Regions from separate parts of the Ammoniphilus sp. CFH 90114 genome, predicted to be linked through region 1. Evidence: riboswitches for the same ligand, from Rfam matches in the RefSeq annotation. Region 1 holds a riboswitch; the other holds the start of a gene.
What was found. Region 1 has a riboswitch for cyclic di-GMP ahead of EIZ39_RS04575 (protoglobin domain-containing protein). Riboswitches for the same ligand answer to the same signal wherever they lie in the genome.
Positions count from the first base shown of each region.

Region 2: linked by a shared signal. The riboswitch ahead of EIZ39_RS05255 (Flp family type IVb pilin) and the one ahead of EIZ39_RS04575 (protoglobin domain-containing protein) in region 1 are both predicted to bind cyclic di-GMP.

Region 1 is NZ_SDLI01000001.1:864,574-872,554, forward strand. It holds gene EIZ39_RS04560 (electron transport protein) at 32-1,912, shown strand; gene EIZ39_RS04565 (alcohol dehydrogenase catalytic domain-containing protein) at 1,909-3,045, shown strand; gene EIZ39_RS04570 (DUF2306 domain-containing protein) at 3,109-3,804, shown strand; cyclic di-GMP riboswitch class II at 3,953-4,036, shown strand; gene EIZ39_RS04575 (protoglobin domain-containing protein) at 4,084-6,021, shown strand; gene EIZ39_RS04580 (DUF3231 family protein) at 6,113-7,120, shown strand; gene EIZ39_RS04585 (hypothetical protein) at 7,204-7,650, opposite strand; gene EIZ39_RS04590 (DUF2243 domain-containing protein) at 7,634-7,981, opposite strand, start outside.
Region 2 is NZ_SDLI01000002.1:118,857-126,837, forward strand. It holds gene thrS (threonine--tRNA ligase) at 1-1,918, shown strand, start outside; gene EIZ39_RS05245 (hypothetical protein) at 2,010-2,216, opposite strand; gene EIZ39_RS05250 (DUF192 domain-containing protein) at 2,379-2,723, opposite strand; cyclic di-GMP riboswitch class I at 2,946-3,031, shown strand; gene EIZ39_RS05255 (Flp family type IVb pilin) at 3,116-3,307, shown strand; gene EIZ39_RS05260 (TadE/TadG family type IV pilus assembly protein) at 3,479-3,859, shown strand; gene EIZ39_RS05265 (pilus assembly protein TadG-related protein) at 3,861-4,772, shown strand; gene cpaB (Flp pilus assembly protein CpaB) at 4,797-5,363, shown strand; gene EIZ39_RS05275 (CpaE/TadZ family protein) at 5,365-6,564, shown strand; gene EIZ39_RS05280 (TadA family conjugal transfer-associated ATPase) at 6,577-7,932, shown strand; gene EIZ39_RS05285 (type II secretion system F family protein) at 7,929-7,981, shown strand, end outside.

The DNA of each region.
Region 1 (7,981 bases):
TAGCTCTTATAGAAAATAAGTGGAGGTAAGTATGTTTAGGAATCTAAAAATGTTTAAGTTAGGACTTGTCACACTGTCTACGCTTGTTTTGGTTTCCATTTCATGGTTCGGCTCCAATCCTACCTATATCTATTCACCCTCTAAGCCAAAGGTAAAGAATCCTGAGCAATTGACTACAGTACGTGTACAAGCAAATGAAGATTATAGTTCCTCAACATTAGAATTAGGAAGAAAGATGTTTTATGAGGAAACGTTTGGTAATGAAGTATTTTTTACGGATATTATGGGTTCTTTCGATGGCCCCTTGACGTTGGCAAATATAACGAAAGCGGTTATTTCCCTTGGAGGAAGAGGTACAGCAAACCTACAGGTAGAGTTAGCCGAATCTTTTAAGGTTGGCGACAAAAGCTTTCAAAAAGGAGAACTTTTCGATACCGGACTTGATGTTGCGAAAGGAGCTTATTCTCCGCTGGGGGTGAAGATTACCTTTGACGATGGAAGGTTGAAAGCAGGGATTAGCTGTGCGCTTTGTCACGCTACTGTGGATGGGAAAACAGGAAAGGTGATGCAAGGTGTTCCTAATACAGATCTGAACGTTGGATGGATGCTAGCCATGGGGACGAACACTGCCTCCTACTTTACACATACAGACATAAAGAGCCTTGAGGACTATTTAATTGATTCAGATCGCACAATAAAGGATTCCGAAGGAAAAATTGTCCGTCTACCGGATCCTAAAATCCTCGAAGAAACAGTCGACCGGGATCTTGTGAAGTGGCCAAGAGGGAGTAATGACACCACTCTTGATTTCATGAACAATCCTGTGCAAATTCCTGATAGCTTTACCCTTGGTGATCACCCTTATGGCTGGAGCGGGCAAGGTCTCATTGGTCCCTATCAAGGATTGAGTGCTGCCATTAACAACGCTCATGCGCAGAATACGGATGGCCTTTCTCAAACAGAAATCAGTAAACCTGTTCTTGGCATTGATAAAGAAGTTTATCTTGGAACAGTACTACAAAATGCTGCGACATCTAAATACCGTTATGAGCCGAGTCTGCAAGAAAAACCGAGCGAGTTCTTAGCTAAAATTGATCCAACTCCAGGTGTGACGGGGGTGAATGAATTGATCAGGGCCCCATTTTATCCTAAGATTTCCTATATATCTAGCGTAGGTCATTTTCAAGGATCTGCACGCTATAAGGCTTGGGAGCAGGTCAATGCGATGTCAGCTTGGATGAATACAAATAGAGTGCCTAAGCCCGAGATAGAAGTGGATAACCAAACAGTTGAAATAGGAAAAGAAGTGTTTATTCGTGCAGGGTGTGTAACCTGTCATGCGGGTGATTATCTTACGAATAACCGAATAATTCCTGTTAAGGAGGTAGGGACGGAAGCAAGCAGGGCAAGAGGGTTTCAGCTAACGGAAAGATTCTTTGCAGAGCCGTCTATGTGGAGCAAGAATACACCCGTACCAATTCCTGATAGTGCACAATCTGTCCCAATAACAATTACAGAAGATCAGCGAGACCAATTGAAACTGGCTTGGGCACACGATAAAACAAATGGGGGGTATAAAGTGCCAAGCTTACTTGGTCTGTACTGGTCAGTTCCCTATCTTCATGATGGAGGGGTTTCTGTGGGGAAAGATCTGGAGAAAGAAGTCGGAGCATCCCTTACTCTCCACCGGGGGGTTCAACCCGATCCTTTCAATAGTATGAGAGCGATGATTGATCGTGAATTGCGAAGACGGGTCATTCAAGCTAATCGGCAGGCAAAGGATTTAGCCCACGTGACAGGGGAAGGGCATAGTTACTGGGTTGATGATCAAGCTGGTTTTACATCGAGGGAACAGGATGCATTAATCATGTATCTGTTTTCCATCCACGACCCGGGGGAGAAAGCGAAATGAAAGCATTAACCTATCAAGGAATCATGAATGTAGGGATTACACATGTTCAAGATCCTGTGATTCAGGCCCAGGATGATATGATTATCAGAGTAACTCACAGTTCAATTTGCGGCTCTGATCTTCATTTCTATTACGGTATGATTCCAAGCATGGAAAAGGGCTTTATACTTGGTCATGAGACAATCGGTATTGTTGAGGATCTGGGAGCTGGAGTACACCATCTCAAGAAAGGAGATAAAGTCGTCATTCCATACTGCATCGCTTGTGGGCAGTGCTCTTTCTGTCAGGAGGGTTTAGAATCTCAGTGTGACGTGTCAAATCGAGAAGCAGAGGTAGGGTCTGCCTTTGGTTGCTCTAGATTGTTCGGAGATTATGATGGTGGCCAAGCGGAGTTACTTCGTGTTCCTTTTGCCAATTATACGTCCTTTCTCATTCCACAGGATAATGAGATAGCAGATGAAGAGCTTCTCTTACTGACAGATGCTCTTCCTACAGCTTACTGGAGCGTCCTTCATGCTGGAGTTAAACCAGGAGACACGGTGATTGTATTAGGCAGCGGGCCAATCGGACTGCTTACGCAGAAGTTGGCTTGGCTTCTGGGAGCAGAAAGAGTGATAGCAATCGATCACGTTCCTTATCGGTTAGAACATGCTCAACGAACGAATAAAGTAGAAGCTTTTAATTTTAAAGAAGTGGATGATTTAGGTCTATTGCTTAAAGAAGAAACGCGTGGTGGAGCGGATGTGGTCATTGATTGTGTAGGGATGAATGGGGTATTCACACCTCTTGAGCTAGTGCAGACTGCTCTTATGCTTCAAGGAGGAGCTATGGGGGCGATAAGGATGGCTTCCCAAGTCGTACGAAAGGGAGGGACGATCCAACTGACAGGAATCTATGGTATCCGTTATCAGGGATTTCCGCTTGGAGACTTATTTTCAAGAAATATTACTTTAAAAATGGGGTTGAATCCGGCAACCCACCTTATTCCCCCACTCTATCGGATGCTACGCGAGAAGAAATTGGTGGCTAACGATATTATTACTCATCAGCTCGGTCTTAAGGAAGCGGAGAGAGCTTACGATATATTTGCGCACAAGAAAGAGGGATGTATTAAAGTGATATTAAAACCGTGATTGCTGGCTGGAAAACATTGGGGTACAATGAAAGAAAAATTTAAAGGAGAAACAAGGCTTATTATGTTTATGGATTTTTTTCGGTGGCTTCATATCGCTGCAGGATTTCTTGCTCTATCGATTTTCTGGGTGCCGATCCTGACGAAAAAAGGAGGCAAGGTTCATAATCGAGTAGGGTGGGTGTATGTCGCATCAATGGCTACAGTTTCGGTCTCGGCCTTGTACATGGGGGTCTATCGGATCCTATCCCCTCAAAGTGACTTAGATACCATAGCTTTCTCATGGTTCTTGGTTTTTATCTCCATCTTAAGTGGGGGAACAGCTTGGTATGGGGTCCGTGTTCTACGATTTAAAAAGCATCAAGGGAAACATCGTGAGTGGGTAGACCTACTCTTGTCATCCTTACTCCTGATCTCAGGGGTAGGAATAAGTATTTATGGCTTTCGACTGGGATTTCCCTTACTTCAGTGGTTTCCTCTAATCGGAGTCTTTCTTGGAGCAACGCAGCTCTATTATTGGATCATCACACCGATGAAGAAGATGCGTTGGATCATCGAACATATCATTGGGATGTTAAGCTGTTGTATTGCTACGGTGACTGCCTTTACAGTGTTCGGAGCACCTAGATTGCTAGATATAGAATCGGTCAGTCCTTTGCTCTGGTTTCTTCCTTCCATGATCATGACGCCGCTTATTATTGGATTTAGCAAACATTATGAGAAGAAATATAATAAGAAGAAGGCTGTCGTATCGGGGTGATAGGAATAAGTCGACACAGGTTCCTTTTCCCGTTAATAAGTAAGTATCATTCCCACGTTGTAAACAGTGTAAATTGGAATCGATATAAATAACACTTTTCCTCGAAGTGTGAATCATGTAAAATGATATTAGAAAGCAAATTCCATACGATCGTTATGTAAGCAATGAGGAGTCTTCTGTATATGGGCACTTGGAAGATTAGGAGCTAGTAGTGCAACCGACCATTATAGGTCGGTTTTTTTTATTTACTTGATGCTGATTGGTTCTCAGGAGGTTACCATGTTACAGACGAAAACTCGAATTCAAGTTCAAAACAAAGATCATTTAAAACAGATTCATTATATGGGGTTGACTGAGGAACAACTTTTAATTTTGGCACGGCATCAATCAACTATTATGCCATATATTGAAGAAATCGTTGATAAGCTCTATGACGAGATCTATCAAGAACCCAGTTTTAGAACGATAATTGATCAACACAGTACACTAAGTCGTTTGAAGAGTGCACAAAAAAAATACCTAATGGATTCTATGGCTGGCTATATTGATGATAAGTATATTGAGGACCGGTATCGAGTTGGGCAAGTTCATGCCCGCATAGGGCTCGGTCTTACTTGGTATGTTGCCACTTACAATCGGTATATGGAGATTCTAATATCTATTATACATAGAGAGATACCTGAAGAAGAGGCGAGTCTGATACAAGCCATCCACTCCATTTTTAATTTTGATATACAGATTATACTAGGATCTTATAATCAGCAAGAAGTGGATCGAGCTGCGAATCCCTTACATTATGAGATGGAACGCATTCGATATCTTGTAGGCTTTACAAATGAAGATATAGAGGTACTAAATGAATATGGGGGTATGGTGACATTCCAATCCTCCAGCATTTCAAAGAAATTTAGGCAATTATATCAACAACGCCTCCATCAACACCCATCTTTGTTAGAAGTGCCTACCGAAGAGGAAGAAACTACTCTTACAATGGAAAAAATGTTAATTCAGTTTTTTCAAGATCGGATATATGTGGCATCTGATGAGTTTTACCGAACGTTACGTGATTGGAGCAGTCTTGTTATAGAAGGCAGGGTAGATCAATATTTCTACTCGGTAGTTGGAGACTGCTTGGTGCAAGCGGTTAGTGATGTTCTAGTGAGAGATCGTATGCCTGAGCCTAAACTCATCCGTTTTTTTACCGCTCTGAATCATTTGGTAAATTACACCTTGGCTGTTTTGCAAGAGGTTTACACACCATATCTATTTTTCCGTGATCTAAATGTACTTGGAATCTATGCTTACGAAATTGATATGTCCGATTTTGGTAAGATTACTTGGTTGGATGAACGTATCAAACAAATGATTGCTAAACGAGATGGAACGACGAATGTCGATTATAGGGGAAAAAGATGCTATGAATTACTTCGCGGGCGTCATTTTCGCTGCCCCGATTGCCCGATCGTATCAGGAGATCGAGATGGAACGTTATTTGTCTGGGATAAAAATGGAGTTGACCAGTTTTATAAGATAAGACATATTCCTCAAACTAAAATCTTTGGTTTATCTCGTGCCTTGTTAACCATGCAGGATAGCACACAAGAGGGCAAGGTCATTTTTGAAACGATTGAGCAGCTTTTACACCTTGCAGAATATAAGGATGCAGATACAGGAGAGCATGTTTTTCGAATTGGCCGACTATCTGCGGAATTGGCACGTCTCGTAGGGTGTGATGAAACATTTATTTCACATATCCGGACGGCAGCCCCCTTCCATGACATTGGAAAAATTGGAATCCCTGACTCTATCCTCAGTAAACCAGGCTCGTTAACGAGCGAAGAGCGAGAATCAATGAAAACTCATGCTGAGATAGGTCATCAGATTCTATCCAATCTAGAACTGCCCGTGTTGCAGATGGCTGCTCGAATAGCAGAAACCCATCATGAGTGGTGGAATGGGAAGGGTTATCCCAAATCCTTGGCTGGGGAAGCCATTCCTCTGGAAGGTAGAATTGTCGCCATTGTGGATGTATTTGATGCTTTGTTATCTAAACGTGCGTATAAACCGGCTTTCCCAGTAGAAAAGGTGAGAGATATATTATGGGAAGGTAGGGGAGTTCAATTTGATCCCCATTTAATTGATCTGTTTATGAATATGTGGGAAGAATTCGTATCCATTCAGAAATCGGAATATGAAGTTGGGCAGACACTTAGATAGTGTCTTTTTTTTTATGTCAAGATCGAATTGGAATAAAATGTAAGGTTATTTAGAATACTAAAAGATATATTGCGTACTTGGAGGGTTAGGGATGGATTCTAATCATAACATTAGGTTGACTTCATCAGAGATATCTAATTTATGGACAAATTATATGAATGATGCGATAGCCATTTGTATGTTAAAGCATTTTCAAGAGACGGTAAAAGATATGCAAATTAAACCACTGATCGAGTTCTCATTGGAAATATCCGAGAAGCATATTACAAAAATTACGGAAATATTTGAGAAGGAAAATCACCCCATTCCTATAGGCTATACAGACCAAGACATAAATCACAAGGCCCCTGCATTGTTCGGAGATTCCTTCTATTTACATTACATAAAACAAATGGCTCGAATCGGATTAACGGCTTATGGAATGTCATTAGGGTTGGCTGCTCGTGAGGATATTCGAAATATATACAACGAATGGCTAAAGGATGCCACGGAACTAGACAATCAAGCAACGAACCTCTTGCTGCATAAAGGTTTATATGTACGAGCTCCATTTATTTCGATACCATCAAAGACGGAATTTGTAAAGAGACAGACCTTTCTAGGGGATTTAATGGGAAAGGAACACAGACCCTTGTTGGCAATAGAAGTAAGTCATCTTTATGCCAATATCCAAACGAATGCGCTGGGCAAAGCTCTGGTCATGGGGTTTAGTCAAGTAGCGAAGTCGAATAAGGTAAGGGAATTTATGGTGGAAGGCAGAGATTTGGCAAGTAAGCATATTGGTATCTTGGGTGAATTTTTAAACAACAGTGAGCTAAAAGTTCCGATGACTTGGGATGATACCGTAACGAATTCTACGGTTTCACCTTTTTCAGATCGATTAATGATGGCACATGTAGCCCAAGTCATTTCTGTTGGTATGGCTGACTATGGAGCTTCACTGGCAATAAGTGCACGAAAGGATGTTGTCGCCGCGTATGGGAGACTTATGGCCGAGATCGGCCTATATGCTGGTGAAGGAGCACAGATGATGATCGACAACGAATGGATGGAACAGCCGCCTCAAGCAGATGATCGCAATGCCTTGGCTGGCGTTTAGAGTGGAGAAGCTCTTGAAGGGAGAACACCATCTTTATTATCGATAGGGGTAAAGATGGTGTTCTCAAAGCTAGACCGACTCCGTTATTCTAATACGATTAACTCCTGACTGAACCCGATCTCTTGTCCATTGACTGTGAGTATAGCGTGATTATTCGCATGCAATCGAACTTTAATATGATAGGTTCCGGGGTCTAAGTAATCTAAATTATAGTAGTTTCCATAAATCCGATTTACTTTTTCCCCATTAATGTAAAGGTGAGCATGTCCTTTATTATAATTCACCTTCTCCTCCCCTGTTTCTTCTGGGGTAAAGACAAAATTCTTTGGCGACACATGAAGTAACCAAGATCCTGACAAATCTTGCCGAACCCAACCATCGAGGGAAGGGATTGGATGTCCACTAGGAATAGAAAGGGTGGAATGAGAATGATTAGGGTGACTGACCGTGTGGTGACCATACTGCGTATGAAGGTAGAGCATAACTGAAACAAAGGTTGAAATTATAAAAAAGCTAATTAATCTGTACATCTCTCTTTCCTTTTCCTTGTCGTTTAATCACTCTACCGATAAGAATAAGTAGGATTCCACTTGCTAGAAAGGCCAAATCATAGGCTAGGGCATGGGGATCACCTGGTTTAACACGGTGGATCTGAAGGATATGATGGTTAATGATCCCTTCCACCAAATTAAATGTGCCTCCTCCAATTAAAAATCCACCGATCACAAGTTTTATACCTCTTGCATGGTCAGTAGGATTGTCTCCTAGCCATAATAGAACTCCTCCTGCAACAAGGGCGATCGTAACGGCAAAGTGAAATACCCCGTCACTTACAATTTGTCCCTGACGATCCGTTTCCAT
Region 2 (7,981 bases), on a different contig from region 1:
AAAGATTGAACTGAAGGACGGCAGTGTGCGCGAGGTCGAGGCTGGCATTAATTTGCGTGACCTAGCAGGCCAGATTTCTTCCAAGTTAAAAAAGGAATCTGTAGTGGGAAGTATCAATGGAACGTTGGTTGAATTGACAACTCCGATTACAGAAGACTGTCATATACAGTTGTTTACAGCAGAGGATGCAGAAGGACTTGAAGTTCTTCGACATTCAACGGCACACTTAATGGCTCAAGCGATTCAGCGACTCTGGCCAGGAGTTAAGCTAGCAATCGGTCCTGTGATCGAAGACGGGTTCTATTATGATATGTCTGGGAGAACCTTCTCTTCTGAGGAGTTTGATCAGATTGAGAAAGAAATGCAAAGTATCATAAAAGAGAATTTGAAGATTGAAAGAAAAGAAATTTCTCGCAATGAGGCTCTCCAATACTTCCAAGAACGCGAGGATAAGTACAAGGTCGAAATCATTAATGATTTACCCGAGGAGACAACATTAACGCTTTATACACAGGGGGATTTTACGGACTTATGCCGTGGACCGCATGTTCCATCGACTGGATACCTCAAAGTATTTAAGCTTATGTCGTTGTCAGCTGCTTACTGGCGTGGGGATGCAAAGAATGATTCTCTCACCCGAATCTATGGTACAGCTTGGCCGAAAAAGGAGCAATTAGCCGAGTATCTTGATCGCTTAGAGCAAGCACGTCGTCGCGATCATCGTCGAATCGGTAAAGAAATGAAGATCTTCTCAGCAACTCCGGAGATCGGTCCTGGATTGCCATTATGGTTGCCTAATGGAGCGAAGATCCGCCGCACGCTTGAGCGATATATTGTAGATTTAGAAGAAAGTCTCGGTTATGATCACGTCTATACTCCAGTTATTGCGAATGTTGACTTGTATAAGACGTCCGGTCACTGGGAGCATTACCAAGAAGATATGTTCCCGCCAATGGAAATGGACAACGAAATGTTCGTTCTACGTCCGATGAACTGTCCGCACCATATGATGGTGTATAAATCGGAGAAGCATAGCTATCGCGACTTGCCTATCCGAATTGCCGAGCTTGGTACGATGCACCGCTATGAAGCGTCTGGTGCCGTTTCCGGTTTACAGCGTGTTCGCGCTATGACACTCAATGATGCCCATATCTTCTGTCGTCCAGATCAAATTCAAGAGGAATTCAGTCGTGTTGTTCAATTAATCCAACAAGCTTATAAGGATTTGAATATCACGGATTACTGGTTCCGTTTGTCATATCGTGATCCAGAGGATAAGGAAAAGTACGTCCAAAATGACGAACTATGGGAAATGGCTCAATCTATGCTGAAGAATGCGATGGATAACCTTGGTCTGCCGTATAAGGAAGTAGAAGGGGAAGCAGCTTTCTACGGCCCGAAGCTTGACGTTATGGTAAAGACAGCCATTGGTAAAGACGAAACGCTATCAACAGCTCAATTAGACTTCTTACTTCCAGAGAGATTCCAGCTTGAGTACATTGGAGATGATGACAAACCACATCGTCCAGTTGTTATTCACCGTGGTATTCTTTCTACAATGGAACGTCTAACGGCTTACTTGATTGAAGTTTACGAAGGCAAGTTCCCGCTTTGGATATCTCCAACTCAAGTGAAGGTCTTAACCATTAGCAACGATTTAGCCGGATATGCGGAAGAAGTCGTACAAAAGTTGAAGCGAGTTGGCATCCGTGTAGAACTCGATAATCGTAACGAGAAAATTGGATATAAGATTAGACAAGCTCAGCTAGAGAAGATGCCATATATGGCAGTAATCGGGAAAGCTGAAGCAGAAAATGGACAAGTGGCTGTGCGTAAGAGAGATCAGGGTGACCTAGGTACGATGGCACTTCATGACTTTGTCCAACAACTAATCGAGGAAATTGCAGAGAAGAAGTAAGGATAATGGAAACAGCCCTCGCGTGATAATAGCGGGGGCTGTTTTGTTATGGTTGTCTACTGGTTTTGGAAGAACGGAAGAAAGTCGGTAGCTAAGCTTGATTTTCCGATTCGAGTATTGGTTTCTTTAAATTGAATAATAAACTATATACCATAATCACGTTCACGGCCCATAAGGAGAATAATATAGAGAGATTATTAAACTCAATGGACGAATAACCATTCAACTTCATGACCATTAGTGACTGAAGATAGATGAGAATGAAGCCAGCAATAATGGATAAGGCGATTTTATGCATCCATTCTTTCCTCCTGTAAAAGTTCTTATTTAAGTCACATTATATATATAAAAACGTCAAAAAACAGCTCTTGAAGTAGAGGGGGTTTTATGGGTGTGAACAGATTGCAAATAAAATATAAGAGGTTGCAAATAAATAAAGTATTTTTGCAAATATCCATCCTCAACTTACTTGAAAAACATCCCCGATCTCTAGGAGATATGGATGCCCTACCTGTAATTCAATGACATAATAAGCTTCCTTCACATAGGGGCTGATCCGCCAAGGTCTTAAGTCTTTTACTATCCGAATAACTACACCTTCTTGGTTTAGAAAGTAAACATCGATAGGGAACCGCATGAAAAACATATGTACTTGTTTGGTTCTATTGAATAATATTCCACGCTGGATTGTTCCCCTTCCCATTAGCCCGAAAAATCTCCTAGCAAAAGTAAAAGCTGTTTCGAGTTCTATTGTTAAATTTTGTTCCGTATTTCGCTTGGTATAGTGAAAAGATTGAATCTTCACTTTCATCACATCCAGATTCTAATTTTTTCTACCATAATGGAAAATAAGATAAAGCACAAGTTCATAATTCTGTCAGACTTTCGAGAGAAATAGAACTGGAATCATATATCTAATTTACCATCTAGGTAAATAGTTGGAATTCCAATGTCAAACATTGTAAAAATAACAGGAACTTTGTCGGATTATAAATAGCCGTATTTCCCACTAAGATAGAGACATAAACAACCGAAAGGGCAAACTTGAGGAAACTCAAGGACGCAAAACTAAAGGGGCTAAAGCACGAATGGCTAGGCCAGCCAGTTGCCGAAGATGTAAGCCTACTTTACATAAGTAGATGCCATCTCCTTCGGGACTTTAAGGGTTGTTCCACAACAATTAGAGGAGGAGACATTATGTTGAAACATCTAACACGTTTGTTCAAAGAGGAAAAAGGTCAGGGTATGACGGAGTATGCGTTAATTTTGGGGGTTATTGTTGGGATACTAGCTTTAATTACTGCTAGTCCATTAGGTACGGCTATAACTGACGCATTCGCTAACATTGCAGGACAAGTTAGCCCGACAACAACAACACCAACACCATAAAAAACTATTTTTAATTATTGCAACCACCCCGCCCCCGCGGGGTTCTCTTCTATCATCAAGGAGTCGATGTCTTATGACCGACCTAATCATAATCATTGCACTGGTCATTTCAGTGTGGAAGGATATCAAAGAACGACGCATACCTGCTGTGTACGCCTGGGGTGTAAGGTAATGCGATCCAATAAGGGGCAGTCTACTGTGGAGTTGGCATTATGCTTACCGATCTTGCTTATTCTCCTTATTGGCATCCTTGATTTTGGACTCGTTCTTCATACCAATTTAATGCTTGATCATGCGGGACGTGAAGCTGCACGGGCCGCAAGCGTGGGAAAGACGGATGCAGAAGTTAGCCAGATGATCCTTAGTGGAACTCCCGGTTTACAGTCATCTAAACTTTCTTTTTCCGTTACACCAGCTCAAGCAAACCGAACACGTGGAGTATACGCTACAGTGACGATATCCTATCCTATTGATTTTATTTCACCCATAACTAAAACGGTTTTTCAAAGTCCCTATACGATCACAACGAAAACAGTGATGAGGGTGGAATAACATGATGAACTTACTGCGTTCAGAAAAAGGTACGGTTGTCATCATCGTGGCGATGGTGATGACGTTATTATTAGGCATGACTGCATTAGTGTTAGATATAGGCGTGATTTATCTTGAAAAATCAAGACTTCAAAAGGCTGTCGATTCCGCTGTTTTAGCTGGAGCGATGGATTATCCCAGTAGACCGGATCTGGGCCAGCGTGCTGCAGAACATGTTGCTCAAGGAAATGGGGTAGAAGCGTCTGACTTAACCTTAACTTTTGACCGTACTGACATGTCCCTAGCAGGAGGATCGTCGAAAGAAGTGCTTGCAACTTTTTCGAAGGTATTAGGTTTTTCGGACAACACGATCCATGCTACAGCCAAAATTAAGTTCGGTCCAATCGGTGCAGGGGTGGGGGCCATCCCCCTTGGAGTTAATGCGGGGACCCCTTTAACCTTTGGACAGCAGGCCAAGTTAAAAGTGGGAACAGCAGATACAGGAAACTTTGGCGCTCTAGCGCTTACAGGTTCAGGAGCTAGTAACTACGAGAGAGATTTACAGCAAGGGTTTGACGGAGAGCTTAGCGTTTATGATGTTCTGAACACGGAGACTGGACAGATTGCCAATCCTACCAAACGAGCCATTGAGCATCGGATCTCCTCTTGTCCTTATCCAGGGGCTACTTACACGGATTATCCAGTGAATTGTCCAAGAATAGGGCTTATCCCTGTTTATCAGCCTGTGGTAACGCAGCAAAACCAAATTAAACAGGTTCGTGTGGTTGGTTTTGCCTTCTTTTTTATTGAATCGGTTAGTGATAACAATCAAGGGGCGGAAGTAGTCGGTCGATTTATAGAAAAGACGATATCTGGTCCAATAGTCTCAGCGGGTTCATCCTATGGGGCCTATGGATACAAATTGGTAGAGTAAACTAGAGCATCAGGAGAGAGACGGATGAAAACAAAAACCATTTGGATATGGGCTGTAATCTTTGGGATGTTGGCTTCAGGAAGTCTGTATCTCCTTCTATTGCCGCCTGCACCTACCGAGACAATGACACCTGTGGTAGAAGCCCCACAAGGAGAAGAACTTCCTGTGGCCGAGCCGGAAGCAAAGATTAATACTTCCTTAGAAGTAGAAATTCAACCTGGCAAGCGTGCCGTCTCGATAAGTGTAGATGAGGTAAAAGGAGTATCCGGCTTTCTCGTTCCTGGTAGTATGGTTGATGTAATCCTTGTGACTCCGCCAAACAAAGAGGCACTTTCTAAAGCATTCCTCCTTCTAGAGAACGTGAAGGTCTTGAGAGCTGGGAACGCCGTAGCGTGGAGTGTTCACAAGGAGCAAGTGAAGGAGTATCAAACGGTTACGCTGGAAGTCTCCCCTGAAGAAGGTGTTTCCCTAGGATTAGCTACCCAAACCGGATTAGCTCTTCATCTTATGCTCCGCCATCCTGAGGACTCATCAACGGCTGCACCGATTCTCCAAAAATTTGAAGAGCTAGTGGAAGGGGAGAGAAAATAAGATGAGTTTAAAATGGTTTGGCTTATCAGAACATCCATCTCTACTCCCTTCTGTTTCCTCTGTTGTAAGACATATGGGGGATACCTTACAGTGGTATTCGAACGTCGACTCCCTTTCCACAGCTATTTCTCCTTCGGAGGAAACCATACTCTTCCTCCACGAGGGAGCTCACTATGATATTTATGAAGTATGCAAGCAGCTTTCCATCTATCATCCCCTATTATTTATTATTCTCCTTGTTCCGAAAGATAAATTAGATCTGAAACGCGCCATGAAAGCAGGGGCAACAGATTCCATAGGGTTACCTGTGCAAGAAATGGAATTGGTTACTGCCGTTCAGGAAGCGAAGTATCGTCTTCAATTGAAGAAGTCCTCGCAAGCTCCTTATCCTCTACATGAGAAAAAGTTAGGGAGAGTCATGACGATTTGTGGTACGAAGGGCGGAGTTGGGAAAACAACGATAGCGGTTAATCTCGCGGTGGCTTTTGCGAAATATAACTTAAAGGTAGCTGTCGTCGATGCTGACCTTCAGTTTGGTGATATTGCTATTATGTTTGATGAGCAGCCTAAGCGGACGAGCTACGAATTAGTCAAAGAACAGAACGACAAATGGGAAGAGAGTATTGATAAGTATATGACTCATCACCACTCAGGGGTACACCTGCTAGCTGCTCCTATCCGACCAGAGTTCGCGGAAGTGATTACGGGTGATCATATGAAACAAACCATTGAAGCTCTTCAATCCGTCTACGATATCGTGATTATAGATACTCCGCCTTCCCTTCTCGAAACAGGACTTGTTGCTCTCGAAAGCTCAACGGAGATCCTCCTTGTTACTTCCATGGAGCTGCCTACATTAAAGAATACAAAGCTATGTATGCAAACCTTGGAATCATTAGGATTGAAAGATCGAGTGAAAGTGATTTTAAATCGAGATACGAAAGTGAAGGGATTAAGGTTAGATACAGTAGAGCAGGTTTTAGGAGAACCTATTTATCTACGCATTCCAAGCAGTGGGAATGTGGTTGTTCCCTCTGTTAATCAAGGTATTCCTTTTGTCCTTTCTCATCCTCGGTTAGAGATTTCTAGGAGTTTCTTCTCTTTGGCTGCTCAATTGCAAGGTGTGAAATTAAGAGAAAAGGCTCCAAGTTCATCTGTTTTTGCAAAATGGTTCAAGAAAATACCTTCAAGAAAAAAATAGGGAGGAGAACCTATGTCACTTCTCAAAAGGATTAATGAACAGCATAGTAAAAAAGACATCTATCCTCTACAACCTAGCAATGGACCTGTTGTTTCTATAAGGGAGATACCCAAAGAGCCTGATCAGAAAGTGAAACTAAGAACCTATATTGTAGAAGAATTGAAGAAGCATCCGAATGCTCCAGAAGAAGAATTAACGGTTCTTATCTCAAAATTAGCAGAGACTTTTTTAGAGAAGAGCGAGCCCCTAATTTTTGAAGAAAAACAAAAACTGATCAATACGATTATCCACGAACTTACGGGCTATGGACCCATTACCCCCCTATTATCTGACCCAGATATTTCTGAGATCATGGTAAATGGAGCTTATCAAATCTATGTAGAGAAAAAAGGTAGACTAGTTAAAAGCGAAGCCTTTTTTCGAGATCAGGAGCATGTGCTGCAAGTCATTGAAAAAATTGTTTCTCCGCTGGGGAGACGAATCGATGAAAATTCACCAATGGTGGATGCTCGGCTACCTGATGGATCAAGGGTGAATGCCATTATCCCTCCCCTCGCCTTGAACGGCCCTACGATTACCATCAGGAAGTTTTCTCAGAAGCCTTTAGAAATTAATGACTTAATCCGATTTGGAACCTTAAGTAAAGAAATGGCAGATTTTCTAGATGCATGCGTGAAAGCGCGGTTAAATATTTTTATCAGTGGGGGTACAGGATCAGGAAAAACAAGTACTCTTAATGTCTTATCTTCTTTTATTCCTGAAGATGAAAGAATTATTACGATTGAAGACGCAGCGGAGTTAAAACTTTCTCAAGAGCATGTGGTATCCCTCGAAACTCGTCCAGCCAATATCGAGGGGAAAGGTGCCATATCCATGCGTGACTTGGTGCGCAATGCCCTTAGGATGAGACCGGAAAGAGTGGTGATCGGGGAGGTTCGGGGAGCCGAGGCGCTTGATATGTTGCAAGCCATGAACACGGGACATGATGGTTCTCTAGCAACGGGTCACTCTAACTCTCCGCGAGATATGTTGTCTCGTCTCGAAACGATGGTTCTTATGGGTGGGGTGGAATTGCCGGTAAAGGCGATTCGGGAACAAATGGCAGGCGCCATAGATCTGATTATTCAACAATCTAGATTAAAAGACGGCAGTAGGAAGATTACCCATATTACCGAGGTTCTTGGACTTGAAGGGGAAACGATTGTTCTTCAAGATTTGTTTGTTTTTAAACAAACAGGCATGTCTCAGGAGAATAAGGTACAAGGAAAATTTACAGCTACAGGTATACGTCCTTATTGCGCAGAAAAATTGGAAGAGCTAGGGATTGCTCTTCCATCAGAATGGTTTCGCGAGGGGTGGTCTTCATGATCTTTATACTATTCACCATCTTCTTTGTATCCATTACGGTGCTTTTCGC